Regions from separate parts of the Thioalkalivibrio sp. ALE23 genome, predicted to be linked through region 1. Evidence: riboswitches for the same ligand, from Rfam matches in the RefSeq annotation. Region 1 holds a riboswitch; the other holds the start of a gene.

Region 1 (10,438 bases):
GGAGACCGCGCTGGACTGGATCGAGGCGCGCGCCGGGCAGCCGCTGTGCGTGCTCGCCAGCGGCGACCCCTTCTGGTTCGGGGTGGGCGCGACCCTGATGCGGCGTTTTCCGGTCGCGCAGACCTGCGTCTGGCCGGCGCCCTCGGCGTTCAGCCTGGCCGCCGCGCGCATGGGCTGGCCGCTGCAGCAGACCCGCTGCCTGTCGGTGCACGGCCGGCCGATGGAGGCGCTGCGGCCCTGGCTGCATGACGGCGCGCGACTGCTGATCTTGAGCCGCGACGGGGATACCCCGGCGGAACTGGCGCACTGGCTGACCGGGCTCGGCTTCGGCGATTCCACCCTGACCGTATTGCAGTCCCTGGGCGCGGACCGCGAGGCGGTCGTCCGCGCGCGCGCCGGGGCCTGGCCGGAGGTCGCGATCGAGGCGCTGAACACCATGGCGCTGGAATGCCGGGCCGATCCGGCGGCGCAGGTGCTGGCGGCGAGTGCCGGGCGGCCGGAGGCGCAGTTCGAGCAGGACGGTCAGATCACCAAGCGCGAGGTGCGGGCGGTGGCGCTGGCCCTGCTGGCGCCCGGACGCGGCGAACGGCTGTGGGACGTGGGCGCCGGCTCCGGAGCCATCGGCATCGAGTGGATGCTGGCGGATCCGGCCAACACCGCCGTGGCCATCGAGCCGCGCTCGGAGCGCCTGGAACGCATCGCGCGCAACGCGAGCACGCTGGGGGTGCCGGCGCTGCGTCCCGTCCACGGGCGGGCGCCGGAGGCACTGGAAGACCTGCCGCCACCCGACGCGATCTTCATCGGCGGCGGGCTGACCACGCCGGGGCTGCTGGAGCACTGCATCGGCCAGCTGCGCCCGGGCGGGCGGCTGGTCGCCAGCAGCGTGACCGTGGAAGGGGACGCGGTGCTGGCGGCGGCGCACGAGCGCCACGGCGGCGAGCTCACGCGGATCAACGTCAGCCGCGCGGAGCCGCTGGGCGGCATGGCCGGCTGGCAGCCGCTGCGGCCGGTGACCCTGTGGTCGCTGCGCCGGAGCTGAGGGAAACGCCGAGCGGGGCGCGTGTCCGGGTGACCCCCGGCGTCGGCTTCGCCTCGGCCTGCACGGCCGGCGAGCTGGAGGCACTGGTCCGCGAGATGCTGGCCGAGGCGCATGCCGGGTTGCGGGTGGGGGGCGGCGGGGCGATCGAGATCCGGCAGCTGGCGGCCCCGGCGCACAAGGGTGACAGCCCGGTGCTGTGGAGGGCCGCGCGCGACCTGGAGCTGGAGCTGGTGTTCGCGTCGGCGGCCGCGCTGGCCGCGCGCGACGCTGCCCTGTCCACGGAGTCGGCGCGCGCGCGTGCCGTCGCCGGGGTCGGTTCGGTGGCGGAGGCGGCGGCGCTGGCGGTGGCCGGCGACGGGGCGCGCCTGCTGCTGCCGCGGCGGCTCTCGGCACGGGCGAGCTGCGCGGTCGCGGTGCGCACGGTGAACGGGACGGACGAGCTTTTCGAGGAGGGATGATGACGGTTCATTTTGTCGGAGCGGGGCCCGGTGCGGCCGATCTTCTGACTTTGCGCGGGCGCGATCGCATCGCGGCCTGCCCGGTGTGCCTGTATGCCGGTTCGCTGGTGCCGGAGGCGGTGCTGGAGCATGCCCCGGAGGGGGCGCGCGTGGTGAACACCGCGCCGCTGACGCTGGACGCGATCATTGAGGAGATCGAACGGGCCCACGCGGCGGGCCAGGACGTGGCGCGCCTGCACTCCGGCGACCTGTCGGTCTACAGCGCGCTGGGCGAGCAGATCCGCCGGCTGGAGGCGGCCGGGATCGATTACAGCATCACGCCCGGCGTGCCGGCGTTCTCCGCCGCCGCCGCGACCCTGGGGCGGGAACTGACGGTGCCGGAGGTGGCGCAGTCGGTGGTGCTGACGCGCACGCCGGGACGGGCGTCCTCCATGCCCGAGCGCGAACGGCTGGCGAGCTTTGCCGCCACCGGGGCGACGCTCGCGATCCACCTGTCGCTGCACAATATTGGGACCGTGGTCGAGGACCTGCGGCCGCACTATGGCTGCGACTGCCCGGTGGCGATCGTGTTTCGCGCCAGCTGGCCGGACGAGACCGTGGTGCGCGGTTCGCTGGGGAATATCGCGGAACGGGCGCAGGCCCTGACCACACGGCGCTCGGCGCTGATCCTGGTGGGCCCGGCGCTGGACCCGGGGGATTTCCGCGACAGTGCGCTGTACGACCCGGCGCATGTGCGCCGTTACCGCGGCATGGACGGGGACTAAGCGGCGGTGCCCCCGATCTTCCGCAGGCAGGAATGACTCCGGTGGAAGTTGTGGGGCACGGGCCTTTTCGCCTGCAAGCAGGCTCCTACATCGTCGCGAACTTGTAGGAGCCTGCTTGCAGGCGAAGGCGGGGCGCTCCTGGTCAGGATAACGGAAAGGGGCCGCCGGGCGGCGGCCCCGGATTCCGCGTTTTCCCGCGTGGGTCAGCGGCGGCGGAAGTTGTCGTGGCAGGCGAGGCACTGGTGGCGTACGCCGTTCAGGGCCTCGGTGGCGCGTAGCTGAAAGCCCTCGTCCTCCAGGTCGTTGGCCGACACCACCTTGCGCTGCAGCTCGGTGGTCGCCTCGCGGTAGGCCGCCTTGTACTCGGCGAACACCGGGTCCTCCCAGGCCGCGGGCAGGGCCCCGGGTTCGCCGTCGGGCGCCGGTGTCTCGCGGGCGAACCAGGTGTCGATGTCGTCGGCCCCGCTCGCGAGTTCGTCGGCCAGCTCGGGCAGACGTTCGGCGAACGGTGCGTCGTAGCGCAGGATCTGCTCGATGCTGCGGTAGGTGGCCGAGGTCCCCTGCATGCTCTGCTGACGGAAGCGCTGGAAGGCCTCGGTGGCGTCGACTCGGGCCGGGTCGTCCAGGGTCTCCGCGTAGTCTTCGCCCCAGGGGCCCGGCATCGGCACGCTGATCTCGTCTTCCGCGCCGGCGGTACCGGTCGCTGCGAGCAGCAGGACCAGCGACAGGCCGGCCGTCAGCGGCCGGCGCGTGGATGGCATCCGTTTCATGGCGATTCTCCCTGTTTGTTCAGAAGCGGAACTGGTGCTGCAGGTGTAGCTGCCAGTTCGAGGTGTCGGTGTCGCGGTCCAGCCACATGAGCTGGGTCTTCTGCCGCTGCCCCCGGTGGTACCAGTTAAGGCCGGCGCCCCATTCGCGCTGCCAGCGCTCGTCGCCGTCCAGGTCGTCGCCGGCGTCGTGGCGCAGTACCGCGTGGCGAGCGGCGAGCTCGAGGCCCTCCAGCGGCAGCGACTGCGCCAGTTCCAGCTCGGCCCCCAGGTCGTGGTAGCTCGCGGTGCGGTCGGGGGAGACATTGCGGCGGTAGGCCGCCAGCGACAGCGAGGTATGGCCGAACTTGACCACCGCATCGGCGGTGGCGGTGACCCAGTCGGCGCGCTGCCGGTCGACCGTGTCTTCCTGCCCGCGGCTCCAGTCACGCAGGTGGTTGCGGCTGGCGGCCTGCAGGCCGGCGCCCAGGGCAACGGTGCGCTCCACGGCCCGGCCCACCGTGGTGTTGTCGCGCGGGACCGAGCCCACCGGGGCCCAGGCGCCACGGGCGCTGAACAGGTGCCCGGAGGTGGAGGGCCGGTCGTCGCGCTGATCCAGGCGCCCGCGGCCATCGAATATCCCGACCGCCCAGGCGCGGTCGTCGCCCGCGCCACCCAGCAGGGCGAGGCCGGTATCGCGTCCGGCCGGGATCTCGAACTGGTTGCCGGCGATGCTCAGTTCGGTGAACAGGCGGTTGGGGCCGCCGATGTCCCGCGCCAGACCGAAGGGGACGGTGAACTGGCCGGCCCGCAGGCCCAGGTGTTCGCCCGGGCCGTACTGCAGCCAGATGTCGCGCATGGACAGCTCGCCGCTGCTGAAATCCGGCTGCAGGCGAAAGCTCAGTTCGGGGTGGAACAGGGTGCCCGAGGTGTCCAGCCAGGCGCGCCGGAAATCGAATTCGCTGCTGGAGCCGTCCGGGTCATGCTCGTAGCTGTAACGGCCCTGGATCAGCGGATCCAGGGTGACCTGCAGGCCGTCTTCCGCGTCGCCGAATTCGAAACCGGCCTGCGCCGGCGCGATGCCTGTGGCCGTCACCAGGCACAGGGTAGCCAGGGCCGGCACGGCAGGCCGCCCCGGTCGGAGATGGATACGCTTCATTGTTGATTGCCCGCCCGGGCGCGCGACCCCGCACGCCGTGGATGAAACGACGCCGGCCGTCGGGCAGGGGAGCAGGGAGGAAGGGGGCGGACACGCCGGCCCCGGCCCGCTCGGCCGCCCGCCGCGGCGTCGGGTTTCCTCCAGGCCGGTCTCCGGACTCGCGAAGGGGATGCAGGGCATCCCGGGCGGATCGCCTTCCCGCGGGCATCCCGTGGATGCGCCGCAGTGGCAGTGGAGCCGCCTGTCTTCGCCTACCGTTGCGGGGGCAGTGCCGGCATTGCGAACGTTCATTCACGCACCGGCTTCCCGATTATCCCCGGCGTCGTGGGCCGGGGCACCTGAAGGCGGGCGGACTGTAACCGCGTCCCGTCACGCGGGCAAGGGCGGAGCCGGGTTGATCTGTATCAAGGTTACGCAGGATTGCACCACCCGGCCGGCCCGTGATGGGGGTATTTCTTTTAGACTGAGTCCATGTGGTGACGGTTTGCAGCCGGGCCGCATCCAGACCAATAAAAAGGAGCGAACCATGCAGAAGAAGCGCATTTTCCGGGGGCTGCTCGTCTCGGCCTGTACGGCCGTGGCACTGGGCCTCTCCGCCCCGACGTTCGCCGGCGATTACGACCAGTACCGCGACATGTTCGAGCCGCTGCCGGCCCTGCCGCCGATCCCGGCCGACAATTCCCTGACCGACGAGAAGGTGGAGCTGGGCAAGTTCCTGTTCTTCGAGCCGCGCATCTCCAGCTCGGGAGTGATCTCCTGCGCCACCTGCCACAACCCCGCGCTGGGCTGGGCCGATCGCATCCCGCGTGCCGTTGGGCATGCCGGCCAGGTGGGCGAGCGCAACAGCCCGACGGTGCTGAACTCCGGGTTCTTCGAGGCCCAGTTCTGGGATGGCCGCGAGGATGACCTGGAAGGTCAGGCCCTGGGTCCGATCCAGGATGCGGTGGAGATGGCCATGCCGCTGGAAGAGGCGATCGCGCGCCTGGAGGACTTCCCCGAGTACATCGAGATGTTCGATGCGGCGTACCCGGATTATGACGGCGACAACGTCGTGAACACCGATCACGTGGCCAAGGCCCTGGCCTCGTTCCAGCGTACCCTGAATACGCCGAACTCCGATCTGGACCGCTGGCTGGTGGGTGACGACGACGCGATGAGCGAGCAGCAGAAGCGCGGCATGGCCCTGTTCGCGGATAACGGCTGCGTGGCCTGCCATCGCGGCCCGGCGCTGACCGACTCGAATTTCCACCAGATCCAGGTGCCCGGTTCCGAGGACAAGGGGCGCTATCTGGTGACCGGGGAGGAACGCGACAAGTACGCCTTCAAGACCCCGACGCTGCGCAACGTGGCCCTGACCTACCCCTACATGAACAATGGCGAGACCGAGACCCTGAAGGAAGCCATTGAAATCATGGGTCAGGAGATGCTGGACACCGACTTCACGGAAGACGAGCTGGAAGACATCGAGGCGTTCATGCACGCCCTGACCGGCGAGATGCCGGACGTCACCATCCCGGCCCTGCCGTGATCCATCGGGGGCTCAGCGGCTGAACGCTCATGCCCCCTTCGTCGAGGCTTTCGAGGCCCCCTCCATGTCCTGGAGGGGGCCTTTTTGATGGGTGCCGCTATTCCACCGTGATGGTGATTTTTTCGGAAACCACCGGCGGATCGAAGCTGATGTGGCGATAGTCCATGAAAAGCAGCTGCAGGGTATGGGTGCCGGGCTCCAGTTCTACCTCACCTTCGGTCTGACCACCTCCGAAGTGGTGTTTGTGGTCCGTGAAGGGCAGGGAGGCATCCAGGTCCACTTCGTCCAGAGGCTTGTTTACGAGCAGGTGGTGGTGCCCGGTGTTGTCGGCGTCGACGCCGGCCGGGGCTATCCCCATGCCGCGCAGTCCCATGCGTATATGTACCGGGCCCTCGACGGTGTCACCATCCTGCGGGCTGATGAAGTAGACCTCGGTCCCCTCGGCGGGTGCCGGGCGATCGGCGAGCGCCGATACGGGCAGGACAAGCGCGGCGGCAAGGGCCACGGACGAGGCCATGAAGATCCGGTTTCTGATCATCGGAGAATCTCCTTTTCCGGGTGAAGGGCGCAGGGACCGGGTCTCGGGGTCCCTGAAGGAAGTGTAGACGGTCCGGGGCGGGGTCAAGGGCGCGGTCGTCTGCTACCCTGTGTGGCCCTGTTGACTACCGGAAGCGAGTGTTCGCGCATGGCCTTTCGTACCCGTTTTGCCCCCAGTCCGACCGGCTACCTGCACATCGGCGGTGCCCGCACCGCGTTGTTTTCCTGGCTGTATGCCCGCCACCATGGTGGCGAGTTCGTACTGCGTATCGAGGACACCGATCTCGAGCGCAGTACCGCCGAGTCGGTGAATGCCATCCTGGAGGGCATGAACTGGCTGGGCCTGACCTACGACAAGGGTCCGTTCTACCAGACCGACCATTTCGACCGGTATCGCGAAGTCATCGATCAGCTGCTGGCCTCCGGCCACGCCTATCGCTGCTATTGCACGAAGGAAGAGCTGGATGTGATGCGCGATGAGCAGAAGGCGCGCAAGGAGAAGCCGCGCTACGACGGCCGCTGTCGCGCCCGAACCGAGCCGCGCGAGGGCGTGGATCCGGTGATCCGTTTCCGCACCCCGGACGAGGGCGCCACCATCGTTGATGACATGGTGCGCGGCAAGGTGGCGTTCCAGAACAGCGAACTGGATGACCTGATCATCGCCCGCTCCGACGGTTCGCCGACCTACAACCTCACGGTGGTGGTGGACGACATGGACATGGGCATCAGCCATGTGGTGCGTGGCGACGACCATCTCAACAACACCCCGCGCCAGATCAACATCCTCAAGGCCCTGGGTGTGGAACCGCCGCGTTACGGCCATCTGCCGATGATCATGGGCCCGGACGGCGCGAAGCTGTCCAAGCGCCACGGGGCGGTGTCGGTGATGCAGTTCCGCGAGGAGGGCTACCTGCCCGAGGCGCTGCTGAACTATCTGGTGCGGCTGGGCTGGGCCCACGGGGACCAGGAGATCTTCTCGCTGGACGAGCTGGTGCGCCTGTTCGATATCGAGGACGTCAATCAGTCCGCCTCGGCCATCAACCCCGACAAGCTGCTGTGGCTGAATCAGCACTACATCAAGACCCTGGACCCGGACCACGTGGCGCTGGAGCTGGGCTGGCACCTGGGCCAGCTGGGCGTGGATCCCGCCGAGGGGCCGGAACTGCGGCAGGTGGTGCTGGCGCAGCGGGAACGGGCGCGTACGCTGCGCGAGATGGCCGAGAACAGCGTGTATTTCTATCGCGACTTCGACGAATACGATCCGAAGGCCGAGCGCAAGCAGCTGACGCCGGAGGCCCGCGAGGTACTGCAAACCCTGCACGACGGCTTCAGTGCCCTGGGCGCCTGGGACAAGGAGGCGCTGCACGAGGTGGTGCAGCACACCGCCGAGCGGCTGGAACTCAAGCTCGGCAAGGTCGCCCAGCCATTGCGTGTGGCGCTGACGGGCGGTACTGTATCGCCACCGATCGACGACACGCTGGTGCTGATCGGACGCGAGCGCTCGCTGGAACGGATCGAGCGGGCCATCGCAAAGATTTCCGCACAAGCGGGTTGACACGAATAAGGGGTGTGGCTACATTACGCACCTCGCCGGTTACGGGGCCATAGCTCAGCTGGGAGAGCGCCTGCATGGCATGCAGGAGGTCGGCGGTTCGATCCCGCCTGGCTCCACCATTACGGCGAATGGCAGGATCAGCGATGCATCGTTTTGGAATGATCTCCATCTACGTTGGGCTGGTTTTGTCGATTGTGGGATTGTTCGGCGGTTTCGGGTTGATGTTTGCCGGTGAGCAGACATGGTCCAAGCCACTGGTCGCAATGGTCCCGCTGGGGTTCCTGCTGGTTTTCAACGGTGTGGTGACAACCATCCTGCATCGTCCGAAAGGCAGCCGCGGAAGTGAAAGGCCGCACGGACCTCCTGACTAGTTTGCAGCATGACGTTGCCTCTGCGTCCCCATCGTCTAGAGGCCTAGGACACTGCCCTTTCACGGCAGCGACCGGGGTTCGAATCCCCGTGGGGACGCCATATTCCAAGGGCCCGGATCCAGACGCACTGGATCCGGGCCTTTTTCGTTCTGGTCCGGAATCAGCCGCCGAAGATCCCTTTCTTTGTTGCTCCGTGTCAATCGGAGGAGCGGCGGAGGGGAAGGGCATAAAAAAGAAGCCCGGCCGGGAGCCGGGCTCAAGGTACTGAAACAACCGTGTGACGGAGGGAGTCGGTTGTCTCGGTGTACCGGTCGGGGACCGGGTCAACACCATGCAGTGGCCACATCGTGACCGGGGTTACGGAAACACCCGTGGAGGGTTTTTCGTCACCACTCGTCAGCTGTGACGGGATAACCGGAGAGAGGTTCCGGTTGCGGGTGCGACATGCGATACAGTTCACGGTTTCTCCGACAGTGAATCAATACGGAACGAGGACATGCGCGGACTGGAACAGATCCCCTGGCTCTACGATGGCTTCATGGTGCTGGCCGATGCGCTGGGCCTGCGTCGCTGGCGGATGCGCCTGGTATCCGGGGCCCGGGGACGGATCCTGGAGGTCGGTTGCGGAACCGGGCGCAATTTGCCGCTGTATCCGCAGACGGCGGAAGTCATTGGCGTGGAGCCGGACTTCCTCGCGCTACGGAGTGCGCGGCGTCGCGCTCCCGGGGTGCCGCTGGTGGTGGCCCGCGCCGAGGCCCTGCCGTTCGTCGAGGGGCAGTTCGATGCGGTGGTATCCGGGCTGGTGTTCTGTTCGGTGCAGGATCCGCCCGCCGCCCTGAACGAGGTGCGGCGGGTCCTTGGCGCGGAGGGCGAGCTGCGGATGCTGGAGCATGTGCGACACACGCGTCCGTTGCTGGCGCGGATGCAGGACCATGTGCAGCCGGCCTGGACCTGTGTGGCCGGTGGCTGTCATCCCAACCGGGATACCGAAGCCGCTGTGTCCGCCGCCGGTTTTGCGATCGATCCGCAGGACCGGGTGGCCCGGGGCGTGATGCGGCGCTTCACCGCGCGTCCCGCCGGATCCGGAAAAAGGCTGCGGAGAACCCTCAAGTCTGAGCGGTAGCCGCCGCTAACATCGGTGCAGGCGTCCTGTCCATTCGCAAACGCCTGTCAACGCCAGGGAGGTACCCATGGATGTCAACGCAGCGGTATCCCAGGCCGTGCAGATGCAGCAGGCGAGCCTGATGCAGCAGAAGGATGTCGCGGTAATGAATCGTGCCATGGAGGCCGAGGAAGCCGCGGTGGCTCAGCTGATCGACGGCATGCCCGACGTTTCAGGCAGTGCCGGGGTGGAAGCAGCGGCCGGTGCGGCCGCAGCGCTGCCCGACAATGTCGGGACGCTGGTCAATACCACGGCCTGAGGCAGGGCCGGAGATCGCTGGTCTCCGGCCTTTTTTGCGGGGGGCCGGGCGGTTACTGCCGTTGTGCCTCGAATTCGATGATCAGTTCCACCGTGTCGCCCACGATGTTGCGGATCAGTCCGTAATCCATGCCGAAGTCGCTGCGCTGGAATTCGCCCCGCATCGAGGCGCCCAGCACGTAGGGGCGGGAGAAGATGCCGCCCAGCGGAAACGGGTAGCGTCCGACCTTGTTGATCGTGACGTCCAGGGTGATCGGCCGGGTTTCGCCCAGCAGTTCCAGATCCCCCGTCAGCTGCCCGCTGTCCTCCCCGGTGGGTTCGTAGTCGGTGGCGGTAAACCGCATCTCGGGGTAGTTCTCCACGTCGAGGAAGTCTTCGTTGCGCAGATGGTCGTCGCGTTCCTCGTGGTTGGTGAACACGCTGTCGGTCTGCACCACGAAGTGCCCCTCGCCCAGCTCGCCCGTGTCGGGATCGAACATGAAGGACCCCTCGGCCTCGAGGAACATGCCCAGGACCCGGGCGAACTCGGCATGATCGACGAGGAAGCCCACCGCGAAATGTTCGGTATCGATCTCCCACTCGTCCATCGCCAGGCTGGTTCCGGGCAGCACCGATGCCAGGCTCAGCAGGGCCGTCGCGGCCAGGGTGCGGAATCGATGGCTCATGGGGTTTCCTCCGGGGTCTGGGGATGTGAACCGGGTCTGTTCCGATACAGATAGACGATATCCGCGGCGAATGAAACCGTGAGCATGGCCAGCGCCAGGACCGCTGCGGCGACGGCCGCCGCCGCTGGAACGGCAGGGGTGAGCGCGATCAGCAGGGCCGGGGTCTGCAGCACGCACACCGCCTGGCGGCGCCGGC
Region 2 (10,438 bases), on a different contig from region 1:
TGCGCGGCGGATCGGCAGCCTGGCAGGAATATTGCAGCGAGTCGGGTTCCAATCCGAACCCGGGGTAGTCCTTCGTATGAGCAATGTGGTGACAGAAACGACATGAAAACCAGGGGGAGGACTGCCCTTCAAGGCAGCCCTCCCGGTCCCCGGACCGGACGTCCTAGAAGTCGTACCGGACCCCGGCGTGGAGGAAGCGGCCGGGATCCGCTGCCAGCGAACTTTCATTGTCGGCATCGAACAGGTTGTCGATCCCGCCGCGCAGGGTGACGTCCTCCCAGGCCGCCGGCGCGTACTCCACGTTCAGACTGGTCAGGGTGAACGAGCCATCCCATTCGTCCCCGGCCACGCGTACCTCATCCACGTAGCGGCTGCGCAGCTGCAGGCGCAATTCTTCCGTGGGCGTCCACAGCGCGCTCGCCACCATGGTGAGTTCCGGCGTGTCGGTCAGGGTCTCGCCGCTGTCCCGATCGATCGCATCCATCCAGGTGCCCCCCAGGCGCAGCTCCACCTGCGAGTTGAAGTCCGCGCCCAGGCGGGTCTCCACGCCGCGGGCGCGGGCGCGGGCGCGGGCGTTGCTCACGTTGCGGAACGTGCGGTAGTCGCCATCGCCCTGAGTCTGCGCGATCCGGTCATCGAACTCGGTGTAGAACAGGCCCACGTCGTAATGCCCCGTGGTGGTGTCGCTCAGGCGCAGGTCGCCGGCGATGCCGAGCTCGGCATTGCGGCTGGTCTCGGGGTCGAGTTCATGGCGCGTGTTGCCGACAGCCGGATCGACGACATGGGCGCCCAGCACCCGCTGTCCGCGCGGGTTCAGGGTGTCCACGTGGAACGAACGCAATTCCGGCAGCTTGAACCCCTCGGCATACTGCACGCGCAGCCGGGCCTCGGGGGCCAGGCGATAGACCGCGCCGGCCTGCAGCGAGGTGTTGTCGACCTCGGTGGAGGTCTCGTCGTGGCGGGCGCCGTAGACCAGATCCAGGCGCTCGCTGATCGCCCATTCGTGCTGCAGGAACACCCCGCCGACCCACTGGTCGTCTTCCGGCTCGTGCGCCGGTTCGCGGTCGCGGTAGGTCTGATGCTTGTGTTCGAAGCCGGTCAGTACCGTGTGGCGGGCGTCGGGCCGCCAGGTGGCGGCGAAGTCGTGGACGCGGTCGGTGAAGGTGACCTCGCGCGGGCCGAATTCGCTGTCCCCGGTGGCATCGAAGCCGAAGTCCGCGGCCTCGAGGAAGGTGTTGGAGCGGTCCATCTCGAACTTGCTTTCGTAGACCTGGTAATTCAGCTCCAGGGTGTCGGTCACGAACCATTCGGCGGCCACGGCCAGATCGCGCCGGTCGCTGTCCTCGCTGCGCTGTGCCGGGAACTGCAGGGCGCGCACCGGATCGCCATTGTTGTTCGTGTAGCCGGTGGCCACCGGCGGGCGCTCGTGCAGGAAGCGCCGCTCGCGCTCTTCGCGCAGCAGGCCGGCCTCCAGCTCCACGTTGAAGTCGTCGGTGAAACAGTGGCTGACGCCGGCGCGCAGGTTGTAGACCCGCGCGCTCTCGCGGCGGTCCTCGTCGAAGGCATAGCGGTCCTGGATCGCGTGGTCATCCTCCAGCGCGCCGGACTCCGACGGCCGCACCCGGTCGCCCTGCTCGGGGATGCGCACGTCGGCCGTGGCGTCTTCGGAATAGGCCTCGCGGTCCAGCACATCCGCCAGCAGCCGGAACCGGGTGTCGCGGGTGCCGCCGCCCAGAAACAGCGAACCGTTGATGCGCTCCCCGCCATCGGCGCTGGCGGGCATGCCGCCCTGCAGCTCCACGCTGCCTTCGAAGCCCGCATCCGGCTGGCGGGTGATCACGTTGATCACGCCGGCCACCGCATCCGAGCCGTACACCACGCTGCCGGGGCCCTTCACGATCTCGATGCGCTCCACGTGGATGACCGGGATGCGGTTGAGCTCGAACCCCCGGCCGGACGTGCCGCTGACCCGACGGCCATCCAGCATGTAGATGATGTCGGCGCGGCCGCCGCCGCGGATCGAGAACCGGTTGCCGTCGGCACCGGTAAACAGGCTGGATCCGGTCTGCAGGGCCTCGTCCAGCATGGTCGCCCCGCTGCGACGGATGTCCTCGCCGGTGATCACTTCGGTGGAGGCGGGCGTGTTCTCCACCAGACGCTCGGTGCGGGTCGCCGCCGTTACGGTGACCTGTGGCAGTACCCGTGCGGAATCGTCGGGGTCTTCTTCGCCGGTTGCCGGCGGTGCCGCCAGCAACAAGGGCACGGCCGCGGCACCGCCCAGCAGGGCCGCGGGAAATCTCTTCTTCGGGAACATTGCGAACCCTCTTTGCGCACCGCCCGTGCGCCGTGGTCGTGGGTGTCGACCGCGGGGGGCGGGCGTGCGCCATCGTCGGCGCGTCGTGAACCGATGCGCAGCGATGCCGATCCGCCCGGTGATACCGCTCCCCGCGGTTCTCCGTTGTCCTCCGGGCCGGTCTCCGGGCTCGCGGGCTGGAGCCGTTGGCTCCGGGGCAGACCACCTTCCCGCGAAGCACGCCCTGAACGGACGCGTTCTTCGCAGTGGTTCGCATGGGTCTGCCGTGACCCGCCTACCGTTGCGGGGGCAGCGCCGGACTTGTGCGCAGGTCGAGGCCGGGCACGCACCGGACTTCCCGTTTCACTCGTCGTCGGGATGGCGACGAAGCACCCGGGGGAGACGGAATATTAGTGAGGACTAATGTGTTGTGTCAAACCAACAGTGTCCGGTTGACCCACGGTCGCGGCCGCGGTCAGTGCTTGGCATGTGGTTTGCACTGGGATCCATTCGGGTGGATTAAAAAAAGGGCCGCCGGGTCGGTCCGGGGGGCACCGAGAGCCGACGGCAAAATCCAGAAGAGATGGAGGAGAGAAGGGGCCAGGTGGCCCCTGCATGGCGAACCGACGCTGAGCTGCCGTCGACTCGACAATGGGAATTATACACGGCCGCAAATTGGAATCAATCCATGTTCGAAAATTTTTTGGAGATGATTTTCCCCTTTTGACAGTGACTTGCGAGCGTTCGGATGTCACAGGTGGCATTTTCATTTATTAGTGACTGCCAATATTCGCAGTTTGAGTGGTCAGCTGATCGGCGGCATCGGCATGTGGCCGCGTCATGGCGGGAAATACGAGTTGGCAGGGAGATTGCTTCTTCCGGGCAGGATCATCAGCAAGAGGCCGACAGACCATGACGATGCACCTGAGAATGATCGATTGCGGCGGTCACCTGGACGCCGAAGCCCGCAAGCAGCACGAGCGTGAGCAGGTGGTCTTTCAGCGCCTGCTGGAGTCCCACGACGCAATCCGGAGGGAGCTGGAGTTCATCGAGGGTGGTACCCGGACGGTGACGACGGCAACGGATCCGGAACTCGCCGTGCTGCTGCGGGTGCACGTGCCGGAACTGCATCGGCGGCTGCGCGAGAGCGCACACTTGCGTGACCGTGATCCGCTGTATCGCACCCTTTTCGAGCAGCGCGGGCGCATCGAAGTGCACGTGGAAGAGCGCCCGGACGGCGTGGTGGTGGACGAGGTCAGCGAGGACCCGGGTCTGGCGCACAAGCTGCGCGAGCACGCCACGCAGGTGAACACCTTCGTGCTGGCGGCGCGCGAGCTCGCTCGCCAGTACCCGCCGGTGATGGCCGATGATGCGGTGTCCGAGCGGGTCGGCCGGGTGGCCTGATGGCGGTCGGCCGCGCCGGTTGCGGAAACCGTTGAGCCGGACCGGAACGTGGCGGGCGTCCCGAAACGGAGCTTGCCAAATCCCCGTACGGGGCCTACAAGAATGGGTGGAGTCCACACAACCGTGGAGGTTGATATGTCCCCATCCATGCGTTCAGCACTGTTGGCCGGCGGCCTGATGACTCTGGCCGCCGCGCCCGTTCATGCCGATTCGGCCACGTTCAACACCCCCAGCCTGACACCCGAAATCGCGACCAAGGCCGTCGAGGCCGCGGTGGATGCCTGTCGTGATCGCAACGCACAGGTAACCGCAGCGGTGGTCGACCGCTTCGGGACCACTCAGGCTCTCAAGCGGGATCGGTTCGCCGGTCCGCACACCGTCGGCACTGCACAGAGCAAGGCCTGGACGGCGGTCAGCTTCCGTACCGATACGCTGGAGCTGCGCGATGATGCCTTCCCGGGCGAGGTCAGCTACGGCATCCAGCACCTGCCCAACGTCACCATCCTCGGCGGCGGCGCTCAGGTCACCTCCGACGGGCGCATCGTCGCGGGCATCGGGGTGTCGGGCAGTCCCAGCGGCGATGTCGACCACCAGTGCGCCATGGATGCGATCGACGCCATCCAGGACGATCTGCTCTGACGGTGCATCACCCGGCCCTGCCCGTTCCGGGGAGGGCCGGTTTCAGCGGCGCTTCTTGCGCCCGCGCCGGCGGCGGCCGACCTTGACCCGCTCCGCCGCCGCCTGCAGATGCGCACGGGCCTCTTCCGGCACCCGGTGCGAACAGCGCACGCGAACGCCGTCGCGGCCACGCACCGCGGTGATCCTGCCGCCCTGCAGCCCGTGGCGGCTGACCACCTCGCGCACCGCGTGCAGGAAATTGCGCGGCGGATCCCCGCGGGTGGTGTGCACGCTGCCGTCTTCTTCGATCACCACGCTGAAGAGGATGCTCACCTGCCATACCAGCAGAACGGCGGCGATGATCAGAAAGCCGATCATCAGCACAAAGGCGATAAACATCATCAGCGCAGCACGAAGACCGAAACCGGGAGGCGCCGGGCGAGCTCACCCGCATTCGAACTGATCAGATGCAATCGGTCGGCCACGCCCGGGATGTGCGAGGCCATCACCACCAGGTTGGCATCCAGTTCCTTCTGCGCCTGAGCCAGCTTGTCATCCAGCTCCACCGCCACGTCGTTGCTGTGCATCAGCTTCGAATCGGTGCGAATGCCGTATTTCTCGCCCTGTTCGCGGGCGAAGTCCGCCAGATGCCTTTCCATTTCCTCCGGGGTCCGGGCGGCACGGTTGGCCAGGCTCCCCGAAACCGTCACGTAGTACACCGTGGCGTCGTACTCCCGTGCCATCCTGGCCGCGATTTCGAGGCTGTTCTGCAGCTTGTCGGTGTGTTCGAGATCCACCGGGATCATGATTCGTTCAAACATGGTTGTTTCCTTAACGGTTCGGTCGGCCCGCCCGACCTTCCAGCCGTATAGCAGATTCCGGCGGGGCGGGGCAGTCGGCTGACGGCCACGGTGATATGGTTTCACAGTTTTCGTCCCGGAGGATATGCGTTGGCAGCGGAAACAGGGGGCGGGGAAGACCCGTACAAGGTCCGGCTGACCCCGGCGTTCTCCGTACTGGTGGGGGGGCACCGCGGGCAGCGGCTGGAGCGCAACTGGCTGTCGCACGGAGATACCGAAGCCCGCCGGGCCAGTCTGCAGGCCACCCTGGAGCGGGTGCTGCGGCGGCTGTACGGCGCGGCCGCGGAACGTTTCGCCAGTACCGATGCGGTGTACGCGGACGTATCGCCGGTGATGCGGCTGATCACCGGGCGTGCCACCGGGACCAACGAGCTGGCGCGGTCCGCGGCCGCGCGCCTGGATGTGGACCTGCATCTGATGTCCACCAGCCCCGAGACGGCCGGCGAGCCGGGAGCGCATGCCCGCCGTGGCGTGGTGCTGGGGGCCGAGCCCGTTCATGGTGCGGAGGACCCGCCCGAGTCGGTGCACCGCCTGCGGGATGACCTGGCGCTGACGTTTTCGGACATGCTGGTGGCCGTGTGGGACGGTCAGGAACCCCACGAGGTCACCAGCGGCGCGGGGCAGATGATCCGTGACGCGGTGATGCGCCGACAGGGCGTCCTGCTGCTGTATCTGGACCCGGAGCAGGACACCCCGCAGCTGATGATGCTGACGGCGGCGCGGGTGACCGACGCGGCGCTGACCCGCCTGGACGTGATGGAAGTGACCCCGGCGGCGCTGCTGTCGCTGTTCGACCCGGTAGCGCTCGACTCCCGCCGGATCGACGAGTGGCTGGAACGCATCCTGTGTCCGTTCACCCCGGCCCTCGACGAGACCACCACCGAGAATCGCCTGATCCGGCGGATCGATGACCAGGTGGGGGTGGGGCACTACGTGGTCTGGTGGGGGCTGTGGCTGCTGGGCCTGGTGGGGCTGGCCCGACGTCGCCGGCGTCCGCCGGGGTTATGGAACTGGGTGACCGGCAGCTGGATGTGGCTGCACGCGATGCTGGAGCCCCCGGCGCGCAGCCAGCCCTCGCGTGTGGTGGAACTGCTGCAGACCGATGCCCGTGACGAAGTGCGCCGCCACTGGGTGGTGAACCGTCTGCATGCGGCATCCTCCGCGCTGGCCATGCTCGACCTCCGCGGGGCACTGCGCGCCCTGCGCCCGGCGCCGTCCCGCGGCAACCGCTACAACGCGGTGCGTCCGAGTCCCGAGCGCGAGGCCGAGCACCCGATCCGCGAACCGGCGTTCGAGCACTTCTTCAACTGGTCCGACGAGCAGGCGGGCATCTTTGCCACGCGCCACCAGGACGACACCTGGATGATCTACTACGCGGCGGCGATGGCGGTGTTCGCCGCGGTGGCCGGGGCTCTGCAGGTGTGGCCGGCGACGCCCGGCGAGGTGCCTTATTTCTGGATCGCGGTGGAGTTCGTGCTGCTGCATTTCATCGTGCGGCGCGTGCTGAAGGCCCGCTACCGCGATCACCACGGACACTGGATCCGCTTTCGCTTCCTCGCCGAGCAGCTGCGTTATCTGCGTCTGGGGTATCCGTTACTGGTGCTCCCGAGGACGTTTTCCGCACCGTACTGGCGGCCGGAGAACCGCCGCCCCGAAGGTCGCCCCATGGAACTGCATTCGGAGCTGGAGAGCGCCGAACTGTGGGTGCTGCAGCGCCTGCTGGTGGCCGAGGGCATGCCGCAGGACCGCCGTGGCCGCGTGCCCTACCGGATGAGCGAGCACAACGAGGCGGCACTGGATTACATCCACGACGTGCTGGACGAGCACCGCGAGTATTACCGGCGCTCGGCCCACAACCTGGAGATGAACCACAAGTACCTGCACCGGCTTGCGTTCACGCTGTTCTTCGCGACCTTCCTGGTGGTCACGCTGCACTTCTTTTTCCACTTTCCGTGGAGCCTGTTCTTTACCGCGTTCTTCCCCGCCTGGGGTGCGGCGATCCACGGCATCCTCGCGCAGAACGAGGTCGTGCGCATGTCGGCGATGTCCGGCCAGGTGTGGCGCCAGCTTCGTACCCTCGAGGAGGCCTTCGCCCTGCACAAGCAGGTGCAGGAGGACTACGCCGTGGAGCAGACCCGCTGGATGCGCACCGAGGAACTGCGCGAGCTGGTGGGCGCGGCGACGCACATCCTGTCCGACGCCAACCGCTACTGGCGTTCCCTCCTGCGCCACAACCAGGCGGACCTGCCGGGCTAGGTTCGTTCTATCAATAGGTGGCGTCGAGGATGGTGTAGCCCTCGGCGCGCCAGCGCAGCATGGCGATCGGGGCCTGTTCCACCGGCCGTATGAAGTCCGGCAGGTCCTCCGGGGCCAGGTCCAGGCGGCGCAGGCTCGCGGCATCGGCCTTCAGCCGTACGCCGTCCTGCGCGGCCAGCCGCGCCAGGCGGTCGCGCACGTGGCCGGCCGCGGTGGCGTCTTCCAGCGGGAGGTGGTCGTCGCGCGTGACCAGCAGGGCGGTGGCCGCATCGCGAAAGCTCAGGATCATGTCCGCGCGCACGTCCTGCGCACGCACGGACTCCAGAGTCTTCTCGATAATGCTGATGCGCGCGATCAGGTGCTCCGGGCGCTCGTTGGTGATGTCCCAGACCATGCGGGCCTCGTCCAGGCCCGTCAGCGCGCGGGCATCATCCGGTTCTCCGCGCCACTGCTCCAGGATCTCCAGCACGGGCTCGATCGCCGGCGGGGTGTCCGTCAGTGGTGTGGGTACCAGCAGGCCGCGGTGCGAGCCTTCCACGACCAGCGGTTCCGGGTGCCCCTCCAGGGCCAGGGAGTCGACCGGGACCACGCCGTCGCCCAGGCCTTCGCCGGTCTGGTCCAGCCAGTCGGCGATGCGGCGCGGCAGCTCGGGGGCGTCCAGCTGTTCCCCCATCTGCTGCAGGCCGCGTTCCATTTCGGGCGTGGGTTCGGCCAGCACGCCGCCGATGATGCGTACCGGAATGTCGTCGGGCCACGGGCGGGCGTTGAGCTCGGCCAGGAACCGGCTGTCCGGTCGCAGGTCGATCTTGGCCGCGCCGGTTCCGTCGCGCAGTCCGGCGAACAGCGAGAACCGCTCCTCGCGGATATCGGCGAACCATTCGCGCAGCTCCAGCCACATGCGCAGCCGGGCCCATTCCGAGCCGTGGTTGGGCGTGGCGATCAGGATCACGCCGTCCACCGGCGGCCCCCCGATGCGCGGCTCGCCGTCGTCCGGGTGCCGCCAGCGGGTGATGAAATCGCGGATCACCAGACCACCCATGGAATGGCCGATCAGGATGACCGGATGATCGGCGTCCAGGTCTTCCCAGTGTTCTGCCAGCAGGTCGGTGCTGCGGTCGATCGCCTGATCGTTGGGGTAACGGAATTCGACGGGATTGAAACTGGCGGTGTCCATGGCGGTGGCCAGTTCGTCCCAGATGTTGCCGGGCTCGTCCAGTCCGTGCAGCAGGATGGCATCCGGAGCCGCGGAGTCCGGGTAGCGTTGCGAGCGCGGGACCCAACCGAGCAGTTCGTCGGGCAGTTCCATGGCCTCGGGGAACCACTCCTCCAGGCGGTCGTGGACCTCCACGCGCAGTTCCCGCTCCTGCTCGGGCTGAAATTCGCCCCAGAGCGTCCAGACCCCCAGAGCGAACAGGGGCAGGGCGATCAGCATCAGCAGGGTCAGCCGCAGACGACGCTTCATGGATGTCTCCTGCAAACCGGGGGCCCGGTTCTTTTCATGGTAGTGGTCACCTCATAACGTGCGGGCGTTTTCCGTGTCTATACTGGGATCCGCGTGCCGCCATGCACGCCGAACGCCAGCCGGGAATGGAATACCGTGAACGATACAGAAGGACAGCCCGTACTCCCCGCGACCTTCGCCGGGTCTTCGTCCGTGCCGGTGGGCGAGATCGCCCAGCGCGATCTGGTGCGCTGTGCCCCGGATGAGAGCGTCGCCGAGGCGGCGCGGCGCATGCACCGGGCGCGCTGCAGCTCGGTGGTGGTCGTGGGCGAGGATGACCGCCCGCAGGGCATCTGGACCGAGCGCGACGCCCTGCGCCTGGATCCCGCGCGGATGGAAGAACGCGACCGCCCCATGGCCTCGGTGATGACCTCGCCGGTGCGCAGCATCCCCGGCTCGGTGTCGGCGACCGAGGCCCACGGCATCATGACCGAGGCGGGCATTCGCCACCTGCTGGTGATCGATGACGACGGCCGGCCTTTCGGCATCATCTCGCAGACCGATCTGGCGCTCAGCCACGGGGCCGAGGCCTACCTGCGTTTGCGCGAAGTGGGCACGGCACTGGGGGGCCGTCCGCTGCGGCTGGAGGCCGAACAGCCGTTGTCCGATGCGACCCGCGCGATGTCGCGGGCCGGGGTGGCGGCGGCGGTGGTGTCCTGGGTCGACGGCGGGCCGCCGGGCATCCTGACCGAGCGCGACGTGGTCCGTCAGCTGACGCGCGCGGCGGCGGATCCGTCGGTGGCGGAGGTCGCCAGTCGGCCGCTGCTGACGGTGGATACCGAGGAAAGCCTGTTCCGTGCGCGCCAGATGATGCTGGAGCACGGCATCCGCCGCCTGGGGATCACCGATCCGGAGTCCGGCGAGGTGCTCGGACTGGTGGGATTCGCCGAGCTGCTGGCGTCCACCCAGTCGCGGCTGCTGGAGGAGCTGGGCGAGGCCCTGCGTCAGGCCCGCGATGAGCTGCGCCTGGCGCGGCGTCAGGAACGCCGCTTCGAGGAAGTGCGCAAACGCGCGCCGGTGGGGCTGCTGATCCTCGACTCGACGGGCGTCATCCAAGATGCCAACCCCATGGTCGGCCGCCTGCTGGGACGCGATCCGCTGGCCCTGATCGGCTGCCCGCTGGCCGACTATCTTCCCGGGCAGCCGGCGCTGTACCGCGCCCTGGATGAACTGCAGGCCGGCAACGACGAGGAGCTGCGCCTGGAGCTGCGGCTGGAACATCCGACGCGGAAAGATCGCGAACAGTGGGTGGAGGTCGCGGCGTCGGTCTTCCGCGAGGCGGGGGATACGCCGCACATGGTCAGCATGGTCCTGGCCGACATCAGCGACCGCGCCGAGCGCCGCGCGCTGGAGGCCGAGCAGCGGCTGCTGGCCACCGCCTTCCACACCACCCATGCGCTGCTGATCTGCGACCCGGACGGGCGCATCGAGCGGGTCAACCCGGCCTTCACCGAGACCACCGGTTATGCCCCGGAGGAGGTCATCGGGGCGACTCCGGCGATCCTC

What was found. A riboswitch is a leader RNA that binds a small molecule or an ion and turns the genes downstream of it on or off. The one in region 1 is predicted to bind cobalamin.
Region 2: linked by a shared signal. The riboswitch ahead of F573_RS0112395 (TonB-dependent siderophore receptor) and the one ahead of F573_RS0106310 (porin) in region 1 are both predicted to bind cobalamin.

Annotation. Positions count from the first base shown of each region.
Region 1 is NZ_KB900032.1:550,314-560,751, forward strand. It holds gene F573_RS0106290 (bifunctional cobalt-precorrin-7 (C(5))-methyltransferase/cobalt-precorrin-6B (C(15))-methyltransferase) at 1-1,039, shown strand, start outside; gene F573_RS0106295 (cobalamin biosynthesis protein) at 1,069-1,497, shown strand; gene cobM (precorrin-4 C(11)-methyltransferase) at 1,497-2,261, shown strand; gene F573_RS0106305 (cytochrome c) at 2,465-3,031, opposite strand; gene F573_RS0106310 (porin) at 3,051-4,166, opposite strand; cobalamin riboswitch at 4,292-4,523, opposite strand; gene F573_RS0106315 (cytochrome-c peroxidase) at 4,693-5,694, shown strand; gene F573_RS0106320 (DUF4399 domain-containing protein) at 5,792-6,211, opposite strand; gene gltX (glutamate--tRNA ligase) at 6,380-7,786, shown strand; tRNA gene F573_RS0106330 (tRNA-Ala) at 7,830-7,905, shown strand; gene F573_RS0106335 (hypothetical protein) at 7,930-8,157, shown strand; tRNA gene F573_RS0106340 (tRNA-Glu) at 8,182-8,257, shown strand; gene F573_RS0106345 (class I SAM-dependent methyltransferase) at 8,654-9,280, shown strand; gene F573_RS0106350 (putative motility protein) at 9,348-9,578, shown strand; gene F573_RS0106355 (YceI family protein) at 9,631-10,242, opposite strand; gene F573_RS0106360 (CDP-alcohol phosphatidyltransferase family protein) at 10,239-10,438, opposite strand, start outside.
Region 2 is NZ_KB900037.1:19,013-29,450, forward strand. It holds gene F573_RS0112390 (rhodanese-like domain-containing protein) at 1-68, shown strand, start outside; gene F573_RS0112395 (TonB-dependent siderophore receptor) at 164-2,314, opposite strand; cobalamin riboswitch at 2,451-2,705, opposite strand; gene F573_RS0112400 (hypothetical protein) at 3,206-3,697, shown strand; gene F573_RS0112405 (heme-binding protein) at 3,833-4,336, shown strand; gene F573_RS0112410 (DUF3634 family protein) at 4,379-4,717, opposite strand; gene F573_RS0112415 (universal stress protein) at 4,717-5,136, opposite strand; gene F573_RS0112420 (hypothetical protein) at 5,266-7,431, shown strand; partial or broken gene F573_RS14275 (esterase/lipase family protein) at 7,865-8,893, opposite strand; gene F573_RS0112430 (diguanylate cyclase) at 9,029-10,438, shown strand, end outside.